Regions from separate parts of the Lysinibacillus sp. 1 U-2021 genome, predicted to be linked through region 1. Evidence: riboswitches for the same ligand, from Rfam matches in the RefSeq annotation. Region 1 holds a riboswitch; the other holds the start of a gene.
What was found. Region 1 has a riboswitch for cobalamin ahead of QH639_RS21745 (hypothetical protein). Riboswitches for the same ligand answer to the same signal wherever they lie in the genome.
Positions count from the first base shown of each region.

Region 1 (7,444 bases):
AGGCTGGTTTCCTTCATCGGGGATGAAGGATGTACGAGGGGATGGCGGCCTTGTGGACCGACTATACCATATGGTTCTTCCTTTATCGGTCCTTGTACTGGCACATGTAGGGGTATTCGCACGTTTTTTACAGGAAAATGTGAAGGCAGAGAAGCATCGTTATTATGTAGAGGTGGCACGTGCCAACGGAGTACCAGAGCGAGCTATTCGTAGGATGATTTTACGCAATGCCATTATTCCATATATCAATTATGTCGGTGTGACCATCCCATCATTTTTTGGAGGATCCATCGTGGTTGAAACATTATTTGGCTGGTCAGGCTTAGGTCAGCTTTTAGTGAAAGCAGTGATGGTAAAGGACTTTCCTGTGCTGATGGGTGCCATTTTAATCACTGGCGTAGTAGTCGTTATCTGTTTATTTGTGATTGATGTCCTCATGATTTGTCTCAATCCCCGCTTAAGAAGAGGGGGAATCGTATGAGAAAAGAGCAAAAAATGCTCATCTTTTGGCTAGTGATTCTTGGTCTTTTAGTAGGCTTCACCCTATTTTCCTCATGGTTAGTGCCTTTTGAGCCAAACGCGATGGATATGAATCATATTTATGAAGCACCTAATGGAACACACCTCCTTGGCACAGATCAGCTAGGTAGAGATGTTCTTTCCCGCCTACTCGTTGGTGGTAGAGTGACCCTTTTTATCGCTACGTTATCGGTTGTTCTATCCAGCATAATTGGCATTATCTATGGCGGTATAAGTGGCTATTTCGGTGGAGCTATTGATGCAGTGATGATGCGTATACTAGAGGCATTTTTAACAATTCCATCTTTAGTGATTGTGCTTGCTCTTCAAGCGATTATGCAAGGAAGTGTATGGCGCATGGCAATGATTATGGGGTGCACAGGCTGGTTTGTCACTGCCCGTATCGTGCGCTCTGAATTTATCCGGTTGAAGGAATTAGAGTTTATCCACATGGCGAAGATGTTTCGCACGCCGCTGTGGAAGATTCTTTTTCGTCATTTATTGCGTAATAGTCTTCCCGCCATTTTTGTCGTGACGATATTTAATTTTGCTGGTGCTATTTTTACGGAAGTATCCTTAAGCTTTTTAGGTATCGGTGTTCCACCGTCCATTCCATCGTGGGGGACGATGCTCTATACTGCACAAAATGATTTACTTGTCGGGGCTTGGTGGATGGGCCTTTTTCCTGGGATGTTCATTTTCGTAACGATTTTATGCGTGCAAGCTATTGGTAGTAGATTTAAGCAGAGAGGGGGACAGACCCATGTTTAAAATAGAGAATGTTACTGTTCGAATAAACGAAAAATTTATATTGAATGATCTCTCGTTTACGGTGCCAAAAGGTCAGATTACCGTGATGATAGGTGAAAGCGGTAGTGGAAAAAGCACCATGCTCTCTGCCATTCTAGGCATGCTTCCAGCGCAAGCAACAGTTGAAGGCTCAATCTTTTTTAATGGAAGAAATATAGTGGAATTAGCAAAACAGGATCAAGCTGTACTACGCCAAAGGCACTTCTTTACGATTTTTCAGGATGCTGCTAATAGCTTTTCGCCAACGCAAAAAATGAAACAGCAATTGTATGGATTAACTGCCTTACGGATGGGGCAGACAAAGGCAGTATTTCTAGCTGAAATGAAGCATATTGTACAGGATTTACATTTACCAGCAGATGTGTTGGAGCGCTATCCCTTCGAGCTTTCTGGAGGAATGCTACAACGCTGTATGCTTGCCTGTGCTCTTTATCTGGCGCCAGCTGTTTTATTAGCGGATGAACCAACCTCTTCCTTAGATATGCTACATCAACAGGAATTTATTCAACAATTGAAAAGGCTTCATACACAGCTAGAAACAACCGTACTCTTAATTACCCATGATTTAGATGTAGCTGCTTCCATCGCGGATTTTATCCTCGTCATGAAAAATGGAGAAATTGTGGAGCGAGGGCGAGTAACAGAAATCTTTGAGCAGCCTAAGCATCCATACACTAGTCAGCTAGTTGCGCATCATTTTTAGGAGGAGGTGTGGGCTTTGATACTTCAGGTTCACAATATTTGTAAAAGCTATCGAAAGGGACGCCCAATATTAAATCATATTCATCTTACTGTAGGAAAAGGGGAAATAGTCGGCTTAGTAGGAGAAAGTGGCAGTGGCAAAAGCACATTGGCCAAAGTAATTATGCAGCTAGAAGCTCCTGAAAAAGGGGCAGTATACTTTCAACAGCAACCAATAACCAAGCATCGTCGCGCAGCTTTTTATGACAACTGCCAGATTATTTTTCAAAATGCAACAGCCTCTTTAAATCCCATGTGGACTGTAAGGGACCTATTAAGAGAGCCGCTTCAGCATAAGCAACCTATAACGGACACCTATTTACAGACCATGCTGGAGAAGGTCAAGCTACCAACAGATATCTTACATGCCTTGCCCTCTGAGCTAAGTGGCGGAGAAAAACAACGAGTTAATTTATTACGATCCCTTTTGGTCGAGCCACAATTAATCGTATGTGATGAAATTATTTCAAGCCTAGATCGCTTGATTCAACGAGAAATCGTTGATTTATTAAAGACCTTGAATAAAGAAAGGGCAATGGCCATTCTCTTTATCTCTCATGACTTAAAGGCTGTTTCCTATTTATGCGATCGCATTTATGTGATGAAGGCTGGAACCATTGTTGATGAGAGCAACAAAGAGAATAACGGCTTTACCTTCACGGACAGCTATGCAAAAATGCTGTTTCAGGCAATGGATCATTGATTTGGCAAAACACTTCCTTTGAATGGGAAGTGTTTTTTTATGAGTGAACGAGCGCAGCTCATTTTTCAGTGAACTCCTCAGATATTGTGTAGATCGTATGCGTATCCTCGACATGCATCAAACTACTGTTTTGCCCTTTATCACCTAACCAAAGATGATAGCGATATTTGTTTCCTGCCTTGTCCACTATTTGTCCATCATATTCTGGCGAAGCCATATTGACAACACCCTCGTTTTTGACTGTTGTTGCAATGGCTTGTTGGAATAGTGTAAGTGATTCTTCATCCGTATATTCTTTAAAAAAATCAGTGTTCACCTTGTTAAATTTAGCACCAATAGAAATGCTGACCTTAGCTAATTCATCATCTGGTTTTTCATTACATCCTAGTAAAACAACGGCTAGTAGAGACACTAAGGCAGCTATCATTATTCGCAACCACTCACCCCCTCTATAGGCTAAATAATACCACCATTTCCTGTCGTAGCTCTCACTTCTTTGTAATACATTAAATAAACGAGAGCGAAAGGGGACAGATAGTGGGCTTATTTGATGGATTGATCGGCAATGCAAGCGAGGTGAATTTAGAAAAACTACAGGAGGAGGTCCATAATTTATTAATTCCAAACGAGACAGTCAAGAACGCCTATAAAATTATTAGAGACACGTTTATTTTTACCAATAAACGATTGATCCTCATTGATAAGCAAGGAGTGACTGGCAAGAAAACAGAGTATCATTCCATTCCCTATAAAAATATCGTTCATTTTTCAGTCGAAACAGCTGGAACATTTGATTTAGATGCAGAGCTTAAAATATGGGTGTCTGGCAGTCCATTACCGATTCAAAAAAACTTCAATAAGGCGACAAATATTTATAAGGTGCAAAGCGTCTTAGCACAGTATGTTTTGGGGACGTAATGAAGATGCTAATAGTACGTGTGCACAACCCAAAGCCCGCAGATTTGCGAGGCTTTTCTGTCGTGCCAGGAAGGGGGCGGTGTAACGGATTTTAAATCGGCTTCATGATTACGGTAAGCTCGAAAATACTGTCAAGTGTAAATAAGAGCGCCTTGCCGAGACCTTATTCAAATACAATCATTTCTCCGACTTCTTTAAACCCGAAGCGTTTATAAATATTTTTTCCATCCTCTGATGCCTGTAAGACTACGGGCTTTTGCTTATCGATTGTTTGACTGAGTAGGAATTGAAACATCTCACTGCCATAACCCTTGCCCCTATACGCATCTTTTGTCATCACATCATAAATCCCATAGCTATGTTTACTGTCGATTAATAATCCCGTAGCGATAGGTACTTCCTTTATACAACCAATAAACATGCGGGCATTTGATGCTAGTTTTTCCTGTGAGAATTTATGAAAGTAAATTTCTAATGCATCTCTTTCTGCTGTTTCTCCAAATAAACTTAGAAAAACTTCCTTATATTGTAGAAGATCTTCCTTGTTACTTACTTCTGTGATGGTAAGATAATTGGAAATTCGTGGACCTGTGTGAAGTGTATGGTCAAGCTTCATCATCATATTTCGTTCAGCTTCCTGTAAATTGCAGTCTTTTATCAGTTGTAGCCAATCATCGCTTAGATAGTTGGCATCCACCCACGTGCTGAAGGGAAGTTTATTCACAATGAAATGATTAATCCTTTGTTTAAGATGATTTTCCTTATGAATTATAGGCGATTTCGCTACTAACAAATTAAATGTATCAGTTGGAATATTTGTATTGGCTATGACAAAATGAGCTTCCTCTATAATTTGTCCAGAAACGGCTCGAGTAAATAGTTTCATTTTTTCCTCTAAATTACTCGTTACTAATTGTTGACTTGTTTTCATATTTTTCATCCTTCCACTATTAGAAGTACACTATCTTTCATTATAAAGTCAATGAAAGATAAAAAATACGCAGTTCACCTTTTTTATATCCCCCTATAACTTTATTAGTAGTTTGGAAAATATTATGATATTTGACTTTAGAAAAACACTACTTTACAATTGATTTTAGTAATCTAATAGGAATGTGGAGTACACTCGATTCCTATGACAACTGAATAGCGTGTAGTAAGAGGTGTAAATTGCGTGCAATTTGCTTAAAAGGGAAGTCGGTGTGAATCCGACACTGTCCCGCAACTGTAAATGTGAGCGACTTTTCAGCAACCACTGTCAAATGACGGGAAGGAGAAAAGAAGCGATGATCATGAGTCAGGATACCTGCCTGTTACGAGTACACACCATAAACCTACGAGGAATAGGAGGTGGCATGTTGACAAAACAGAATGCTCTGTTCGTCACAGTACGTCAAACGCCCATAGTAAATGAAAGGGTTCACCATCGAACTCGTTCACACATACTTAGGGTTTGTTTGGCATTGTGTGATGAAAGAAGATAAAATGAAGGATTTCCTCAAAAGTAGGGAGTCCTTTTTGTTTTGAAAATATGTACGCAAAGGGGATGCACGTATGACAAATATTCATGTAACGACAACGTTGGAAACGCCTTATGAAGATCTGAACATTTGTAAGCAACCACGCACAGAAGTTGCCAAGAAAGCGAAAACAAGAATGGTGGTCGAGTCTCTGATCGATCAATTATTAGCAACGAAGCTGATTCGTAATGATCGCTTCTTTGAGCAAATCTTATATAATAAAGAAATTATTTGGATACAAAATGGGGATGTGGACGGTCATCTTTTAGCGAAAGCAGCCATAGCAGATGAACTAAAAACAAAGACGAATAGTTTTATGATGTACATGCCGACCAATCCGATTGTCTATGAGGTCAAAGGAGAAGCGTATCACTTAATTACGCGCATTGATTCTACACGCGCAAAGCCCAACCTCGACCGTCTATCATTGGAGCCCAAGCCTGTTTTAAGTGCCGCTCGTGTCAATGACTTATTATGCTCGATTGTCATGCGCTTTTACGAAACATATTTATATGATTTAGCATCTCATCATGACAAACTCATTGCATTTGTGCAGCAGGAATATGCCCAATTTATTGAAGCGGTGCAAGCGTTAAATGATTATCATTTCAACTGGCATCCACGTGGCAACGGTCACGAGCTTTTACTGCAATTAATTGATCATCTACAACTATTAAAAAGTCAACCTGGTAAGGTACTCATTGATTTTACGAACAAGCATGACTATGTAATAGTTGAACCCGCATATTTGTTGGACAATCCAACAAAGAAAGCTGTCGGTGCACTATAAAAACAAGCCCTCCATTTTTTGGAGGGCTTGTAATATCTTATGGCAGGGTAGAGATATATTGATGCCCAAGCAAGAAATACCCGCGCTAGAGCGATGGATACCCGCGGAAGCCGAGGAAATACCCGAAGCGAGCAGGCTCATCCCATCCTACAGGCAATGCATGGCTGCCTGTGCTTCTTGCCATGGAACCGAATATCCTTTGCCCTTAGCACAAAAGATACTAGAGGAACTATACTCAGGGTCGGCATTTCTATCGTAGCCAAACTGTGCAATCACATCCTCTGTATTATGGCACACATCATAGCCATCAAATTGGAGTGTGAGTGCACCTTTCCCATTTGTATAGGCGGCAAAGGTTGTACTGTAGCTCATTAAAGTGGCAACAGGTGCACGACCTGTTAGGATAACATCCGTTTCGGATAAAATCGGGTCATCGAACGTGCCAGCTGCTTGCTGAATATCAGTCATCATACGACCGATAAAGTCATTTGAAGCTTTCATTTTAAAGCGATAATAGGGTTCAAGTAGGACATTTTGTGCCTGCTCCAGCCCCTGACGCAGGGCACGGAAACTGGCTTCACGGAAATCTCCCCCCGATGTATGTTCATTGTGCCCGCGACCTGTTAGAAGTGTAAAATGAATATCTGTTACAGGGAAGCCTGTCAGTAGCCCATGATGGTCACGCTCAAACAGATGCTTTTCAACAAGGCGCTGATTGCCTACAGATAAATGATCGGCATGACAGGCATTGGTGAAGGTATTACCTGTTCCACGTGGATTTGGCTCCATTAATAAATGAACTTCTGCATAATGCTTGAGGGGCTCGAAATGACCATAGCCCGTTACGGTCGTCGCAATGGTTTCCATGTATAAAATTTGCGGCTCACCAAAGGAGACAGCTAATGAAAAACGCGTCATTAATACCTCTGTCAGGACCTCCAATTGAATGGCACCCATAATATGCACATGGATTTCCTGAAATTTTTCCTGCCAGACCACACGCAAGGACGGCTCTTCTGCTTCGAGTAACCGGAAAATCTGTAGCACTTCCTTGATATGCTGATCACCCTCATATTGAACCTTTGCCTGTAAGGTTGGGACAAGCTCATAGGGCTGTGATAGCATCGTTGTACCGATTCGATCCCCAATGTTTGCCTGGCTCAGTCCTTTGACAGCGAAAATTTCTCCTGCCTCTACCTGTTGAACGGTCTCAAAGCGACTGCCGTTATAAAGGCGAATTTCGGTCACTTTTTCTGTTACTTCGTCAAATGAAAATTCATCTCGTACATGCAACGAGCCTTTGGTTGCCTTCATAAAGGTTAAACGCTGGTGCCCATCATGACGAATCTTAAAAACCTCGCCCTCAAACGGGGCATCCTTGTCAAAATGGGAAGCCGTTAACAGCGGGAGCTGGTCAAGAAATTCCTGAATGCCCTCATCCTT
Region 1 covers NZ_CP123966.1:4,105,244-4,112,687, reverse strand. The annotation lists gene QH639_RS21780 (ABC transporter permease) at 1-481, shown strand, start outside; gene QH639_RS21775 (ABC transporter permease) at 478-1,290, shown strand; gene QH639_RS21770 (ATP-binding cassette domain-containing protein) at 1,283-2,032, shown strand; gene QH639_RS21765 (ABC transporter ATP-binding protein) at 2,048-2,773, shown strand; gene QH639_RS21760 (YhfM domain-containing protein) at 2,832-3,200, opposite strand; gene QH639_RS21755 (PH domain-containing protein) at 3,311-3,691, shown strand; gene QH639_RS21750 (GNAT family N-acetyltransferase) at 3,855-4,622, opposite strand; cobalamin riboswitch at 4,836-5,019, shown strand; gene QH639_RS21745 (hypothetical protein) at 5,246-6,001, shown strand; gene QH639_RS21740 (elongation factor G) at 6,149-7,444, opposite strand, start outside.

Region 2 (7,444 bases), 250 kb from region 1:
CTGTCAAACTCAATAATATAATGAAAAATTTAGAACGTATTCATATTGGACACGAATCAACATATTTTTGTGGTGCAGAGGTTAATTTTTTAGCCGTTGATATTAATGGTGATTTATATCCTTGTCATCGTTTTGTTAATAATAAAGAGTATAAACAAGGAAATATTTTTGAAGGAACATATTCCAGTGCGAAGTCAAAATTTTTAGAAGAAGCACACGTTTCAAATAGATTAAATTGTAATAAATGCTGGGCAAAAAATTTGTGTGGGGGTGGGTGTCACCATGAAAATTTAGAATCAACAGGTAAAGTAACGACACCACCTTTACATTATTGCATTTTAACTCAAAAGCAATTAGAAGCTACCTTGCATTTATATTTACGGTTATCAGATGAACAAAGAGAACTATTATTAGAAAAGAAAAATACAAGAGAGTTTGTTAAAAATGGAAATCAAAATTAAGAACTTAACAAAAAATTACAAAAATAGAAAGGTGCTAGACAATATCTCCTTAGAAATTCATAATGGTGTATTTGGTTTATTAGGGGAAAATGGGGCAGGAAAAACAACATTGATGGAAATAATCTCTACATTACTTCCATTTGATGACGGAGAAATTGAAGTTGCAGGGCTAAACGTAAAAAAAGAACCACTTAAGGTTTGTGAAATATTAGGTTATCTTCCTCAGAAGTTCGATTTTTTTCCAAAGGTTACTTTAGAAGAGTCATTTGACTATTTATGTAAGTTAAAAGGAATGAATAATAGTGAAAGTCGAAAACAGGAAATCAACTTAAGACTTCAAGAGGTGGGCCTATTAAGCGAACAAAAAAAATATATTCAAGAACTTTCGGGTGGTATGAAACAAAGATTTGGCATTGCTCAAGCTTTAATTGGTAATCCCAAAATAATACTAATTGATGAACCAACAGTAGGTTTAGATCCTCATGAGCGCATTTCATTTAGAAATTTAATTACTCGGATTAGTCGAGATAAAATCATTCTGCTTTCAACACATATCGTACAAGATATTGCTTCTACATGTAAAAATTTGATGGTGCTACAAAAAGGAAAAGTGAATTACTTAGGTAGTACAATAGACCTTATTAATAAAGTTCGAGGGAAGGTATGGCTTTATAATGTTTTAGATGATGAAATACCTCATGTGGATTTATTTGTATCTTTACAAGATAAAGGCAGCAGTATTGAGATTCGTTACATTGCAGATAGTCCATTACAAGGAAGTATATCGACAGAGCCTACTCTAGAGGATGCATATATTTATATAAATAGAAAAGAGTTATCCATATGAGAGAATTACCTTTTCTAATAAACTTTGAATTAAAAAGACTCATAAAAAGTAGAGCTATTTCCGTCATTCTTATACTAATAATGTTGGTTCTTCCAATTATCATGAATAACTTAGACACTCAGGAAACTTTTATTGAAAAATGGTATGGAACACTTCAATTACAAATGGTATTTTTACTTATTTTAATACCGAGTATGGTTTCATATGTTTGGAAGGGGTATCTTCAATCTTTTGAAAGAGCAGTCATCCTACTAAAATTGACAAATAGGTCGATGTATATAGTTGGAAAAATCGTAGCAGTTATTCTTTTTGTTTCAGTGTATCTATTTTTCTTCTACGTAGTTTTTTTTATATTTTATGTAAATAAAGTTCCTATTAGCATTCTATTAATTACATTGTTTCAAGTCTTCCTTTCTATTTTCTACAGCATTACCTTTAGCTTTTTCATTTCCTTTTATTTGAAACGTACTGTATATCTACACATTTTACTAATAATATATTTGGTATTCAGCATTTATTTAAATTCTCCTTATTTTTCTATATGGTTCAATCCTGATTTTATACAACATCAAATGACTGACCTGCTATTTAATGTAAAGAGAGGTATTTTTCTAAGTATTGGCATACTATTTATGTTTGGAAATGTGTTGCTATTTAAAAGAAGGGTGAATGACAAATGAGAGATATCTTTTTATTTTGGTCGAAAGTGGTCTTACGAAGTGATTATTTGTTGACTTATTATGCTATCGTCATTCTATTATGTATCTCTCAGTATTTCTTTACAGTCAGTGATGCTCAAGCATTGATTCCTTTATATGGGATTTTCTCAAGTGTATTAACGATTCAAATTATAACTTTGCATCAAAGATATCATGTAGAGAAAATTTTAATGATTTCCCCAATATCGAATGGAAAGCTTTTATTATGGCAATGGGTTTTCAGCTTTATTCTGACCACCCCTGCAATTATGTTACTAGTTGGTTTTGTAAAGTTTGTATATGTAGAGACACCAATATATAAAATTCTACTTATCGTTTTTATTTTTCAGCTATTTACTATATCCATTCCATTTTTGATGGCAACAATTTTTAAAAGTCAAGCAGTGTCTATAATTTTAATTGTCATCATTTATTTTTTATTAATGCTAATGCATGGTTATAGACTAGAAACGATTCAATATTTAGCTCCAACTCTTAACTTTATGTATCCAGATTTTATTCATTACTTAAATGTTATAGGTGTTTTATCCGTTTGTTTGTGTTCTATATCGTTCGCGATTTTATTCAGCAGGAAGGCCACCAATAAAACGGAAAAGTGGGTTGCTGGAATTATGACCAGTATGATGCTTTTCGTTCTATTAAGCTTACATTTTTATAATGGATATAAAGAAGAAGAGCTGTCAAATAAGCCTTATCAAAATTATCAATATAACGGGCTTACTGTCCAATACAAAGGTGTAAGTATAGAAAAAATGAAGAATTATGCGAATGTTTATAAAGACATTACTCAAATAATGGAGAGCTTTGGTGTCAACAACATTCCGTATCACACGCTGAAAATAACGAGGGTTTTTAGCCTTCCAGATAACAATAGTTTAGAAAATATTATTAGTAGCTCTGGCGACATCATTGAAATACGCCCGTATTCTAATAAATTTTTTGAATTTAACTATGGCTATAATATTACAGAAGACATGATAAATACATTAATGAATGAACAGTGGGAAAACAAGGAACAAACTAATTGCTATGAGGTTTTAAAAAGAACAATTGAGCAAAAGGTTATATACACAAATAAAAGCATGCTCTTTAGTGAGGCGAAAAAGAAGTCAGTAGAAAATTTGTTCATAAGTAATGAAAAAGATCCGTATATGGAAAAGTTTCTACATATATTACAGGAAGAACCGAAAAATGCTTATCTGTATATCAAAAGGTTATAAGAAAACCTTAACTAAATTAGGGAGACAGAGTATTATTTCATGAAAATATTAGGTGAGGTATTTAAGTATACAAAGCCATACAAAGCAAAATTATTTCAAGTAAATATTTTGATGGGCATTTCTATGATTTTAAGTATAGTACACCCCCTTTTATTTGGTAAATTTATTGATTCTATAACAGTAAAAGACCTCAATTCAGCATTCATAATTATAGTGTTTATGGCTTTTTTGTTTCTTTTTAATTTATTTTTTAAAGTAATCCAAAAATATTATTTAACGAAATTTGCCTGCTATCTACAAATGGATATTAAGTTAAAGATAATAAAAAGAATCATGGCTATGGACATGGATGAGTATCAATTAAAAGCAAAAGGTGAACTGATGAATAAAATAGAAAATGATACAAAGGCATTTTCTGAAGTAGTATCAGAGTTTTTAAATATTGTTGTAGATTTTATCAGCATAATAATTGTGTTAGTAATATTGATAAATCTTAATTTTATTTTAGCTAGTATTTTATTCATAGCTTGTCCTTTAGCACTTATCATTTTTAAATATTATGGAAGAAAAATAAGGATGATGGATACTGCCATCAAAGAAGATTTAGATTCTTATTTAACCTATTTGGGAGAATTACTGTCATCATTTAAATTATTTAAGATATTTAATACTGAGACAAACGCAATAGATAACTATCAAAAGAAAATTACCTTATTATACAAAAATACTCTTGATAAAATGCGTTTAAGTATAAAATCAGCATCAATAATAGAATTAATAAACTTTACAAGTTATTTGATTATCCTTATTATAGGTGCCTACTTTATTTATAAAGGAAGCCTCACGTTAGGAGTATTAATAGCATTCACTACCTATGCCAATAACTTTAGTCAGTCATTTTTAAGATTTTCTCAACTAAATTCATTTTTACAAGAAGCAATTGTGTCTGTAAATAGAGTAAAAAACTTAATGCAAGACAATAAATATCATCTAAAGAAATTAGAAGTACCTGACTATGTAAATTCTTCGCATCATTTTAGAAAAGATAAAATAGTATTACGGAATGTAAGCTTTACCTATACTAATGCATTATCTCCAGTTTTAGAAAATATAAATCTCCAAATACCTTTGAAGAAAATTGTATTGATTAAGGGAGAAAGCGGATCAGGTAAATCGACATTATTGAATATATTATCAGGTTTATACATTAATTATCAGGGTGAAATATTTCTATCCAATCAAAATATTAGATATATTCCTATTGATGTTTATAGAAAAAGGGTATGTTTGGTAACGCAAGAGCATTTTATAATGACAGGGACAATAAGGGAAAATTTGTTATTAGCAAAGCCGAATGCAACGGACGAAGAATTAATTCAAATTTGTAAAATGGTTAACATTTATTCATATATAGAAACGTTGGACTATAAATTTGAAACTCTTATAGGGCATAACGGGCTTGAATTATCTACTGGGCAACAGCAAAGACTTTCAATAGCAAGATCGCTTCTAAGAGATGCGGATATCTATTTGTTTGACGAGATTACTTCTGCGCTTGATAAAGACAATCAAATAAATATAGAAACATTACTTTTATATTTAAATAAAGAAAAACAAAAGACTGTTATATTGGTTACTCATCACCCTGTTTTAATAAGTGAAGCAGATAAAATTTTTGAAGTTGATAAGCATCAAGTGAATGAGAGGGATTCATTAGTTGTTACAAGCTCTTGATAAGCCTATATTGTTTGAATAGGTAGTGTTACTAAGTTAACACTCAAAAAATTTTTTCCTCTTGACACTAAAAAAGTTGTAAAGTAGATTTAACATAATTACATAAAAGCAATAGGTGCCCACTAGGGAGAATAGGGAATAAAGTGAAAAGCTTTAGCGGACCCGCCACTGTATAAGGGAATTTCATAGTGTATGCCACTAGCAAATTGCTGGGAAGGTACTATGAGGTGTTGAACTTGAGCCAGGAGACCTGCCTACATGCTTTAGAAGATATAGATGATGGAAAAGTCTGTAGTTTATTTGTCATGACAATAAACTACAGACTTTTTATTTTGTCTTAATGAGAACGAGAGGAGAAATAATCATGCAATTATTACAAGACACGATTCAAAACATTCAGGGGGCTGATATGAAAAGTATGGAGCAAGCCAGAAAGCGGATTGATGCGCTTTGTAAGCCCCCAGGTAGCTTGGGTAAACTAGAATCACTTGCCGTACAGCTCTCTGGTATAACAGGACAATTATATCCGATGGTCGACAAAAAAGTGATGATTGTCTGTGCTGCAGATCATGGTGTTTGCGAGGAAGGTGTAACCACGAATCCACAAGATGTTACGGTCTTTCAAACATTAAATTTTCCTAAGGGGGGTACAGGCGTTTGTGCGATTGCTGGCATTACCAATGCAAAGGTGGTCACAGTAGATGTTGGGGTAAAAGGAGATATTCCACTTGATGCAGGTGTCCTTATTCATAAAATTAAATATGGTACAGATAACATGGCACAAGGTCCCGCTATGACCAAACAAGAAGCCATTCAATCGATAGAAGTAGGAATCCGTGTGGCCACTGAGGAAATCATAAAAGGTGCTGATGTACTTGGGACTGGAGAAATGGGCATCGGCAATACAACACCAAGTGCTGCGATATTAGCTGTTTTGACGGGATGCAACCCTATCGAAGTAACGGGGTTTGGTGCAGGAGTAGGCCAAGGAGGCATTGCCTATAAAGCGGCAGTTATTGAAAAAGCAATTACCTTAAATAAGCCTAATCCAAATGATGTTATTGATGTTCTGGCTAAGGTTGGAGGGTTAGAGATAGGGGCGATGACAGGTATTATTCTTGGCGCAGCAGTCCATTGTAAACCCGTTGTCATTGATGGATTTATTTCGACTATAGCCGCCCTCATTGCTTATAAGCTCGAACCAAAAGTAATCGATTATATCATTCCTTCCCATGCTTCAGAGGAACCAGGGGCAAAAATTGCCGCTGCCTTACTAGGCATTGAACCAATGTTGCACATGAATATGCGTTTAGGCGAAGGTTCTGGAGCAGCCTTAGCCTTTCCTATTTTAGATGCAGCTTGCTCGATGATGAAAAACATGGTGACTTTAGAAGAATCAATGCAGTTGTTAAAAAGATAAAAACAATAAAACAGCCAATGACTTAATTTTTGGTCATTGGCTGAATGGTATTTATGCACGATTTAATTTTCGTAATGGCAAGCGCCACTTCATCATATAGGAAAGAATACGTAAAGCTGTAATTACTGCGAATAAAATATAAAGGAAAATATCCCCTGTAAAAACCTCGAAGCCGATTAACAATCCAGCAAGAGCTGCCCAAACCCCATAAACTTCATCACGGAGAACTAATGGTTTTCTTCTAGCTAATAAATCTCGTACAATTCCACCACCTGAACCTGTCAAAACAGCAGCTACAATGACTGCGCTTACTGGCATATCAAGCTTGACAGCATAGAGTGCGCCTTGAATTGCGAATGCTGATAAGCCAATCGCATCTGTGAAGTTACCCCAACGATGCCAATGTTGAATCAGATGATGGGGAAAAATAAAGAATATCGTAATCGCAGCAAGCGCTATTTGAAACATCATATCCTGTCCCCAAAGTGTTGTGACAGGTAGTCCAATGAGTAAATTTCGGATAGCTCCTCCACCAAAAGCAGTCACAATACCAAGTATATATACACCGAATAAATCGTATTCTTCTTCCATGGCAATAATTGCCCCCGAAATAGCAAAGGCAATTGTTCCTATAATACTAAAAACCTCCCAAGCCATCCCTTTCACCCCTTCTATCAATAAATAAACTTTTTTAAAAGTTAAAAGACTTTTTACGTAACAGAATCTATGAATTTAATAGCCAAAATCGGTCATTAAATACGCTTCTTGAAATGAGTCCGCACATTAGCTTAGCGTAAAATGCCCTTAGAAACAATAGGCAAGTTTTACAGGTGCACATACAAATTGATAAAATGTGATTAAAATAAAGAAAAACATTCGTCAAAAGCGTTCATATAACAGTAGTTGGTTAGGGAATTCTAGAGTGATTGAAGTCAATTTAGATAGTCAATAAATCTTACTGATTGAAATGCGAGACATTATGAAATGGAGAAGAAAGAATGACGTTTACATCAAAGTTATCAACAGAAACGCTATCGTTAGCG
Region 2 covers NZ_CP123966.1:4,355,468-4,362,911, reverse strand. The annotation lists gene QH639_RS23260 (SPASM domain-containing protein) at 21-461, shown strand; gene QH639_RS23255 (ATP-binding cassette domain-containing protein) at 445-1,308, shown strand; gene QH639_RS23250 (ABC transporter A family member) at 1,985-3,247, shown strand; gene QH639_RS23245 (ABC transporter ATP-binding protein) at 3,287-4,981, shown strand; cobalamin riboswitch at 5,078-5,253, shown strand; gene cobT (nicotinate-nucleotide--dimethylbenzimidazole phosphoribosyltransferase) at 5,346-6,401, shown strand; gene QH639_RS23235 (trimeric intracellular cation channel family protein) at 6,453-7,058, opposite strand; gene QH639_RS23230 (methionine gamma-lyase family protein) at 7,400-7,444, shown strand, end outside.
Region 2: linked by a shared signal. The riboswitch ahead of cobT (nicotinate-nucleotide--dimethylbenzimidazole phosphoribosyltransferase) and the one ahead of QH639_RS21745 (hypothetical protein) in region 1 are both predicted to bind cobalamin.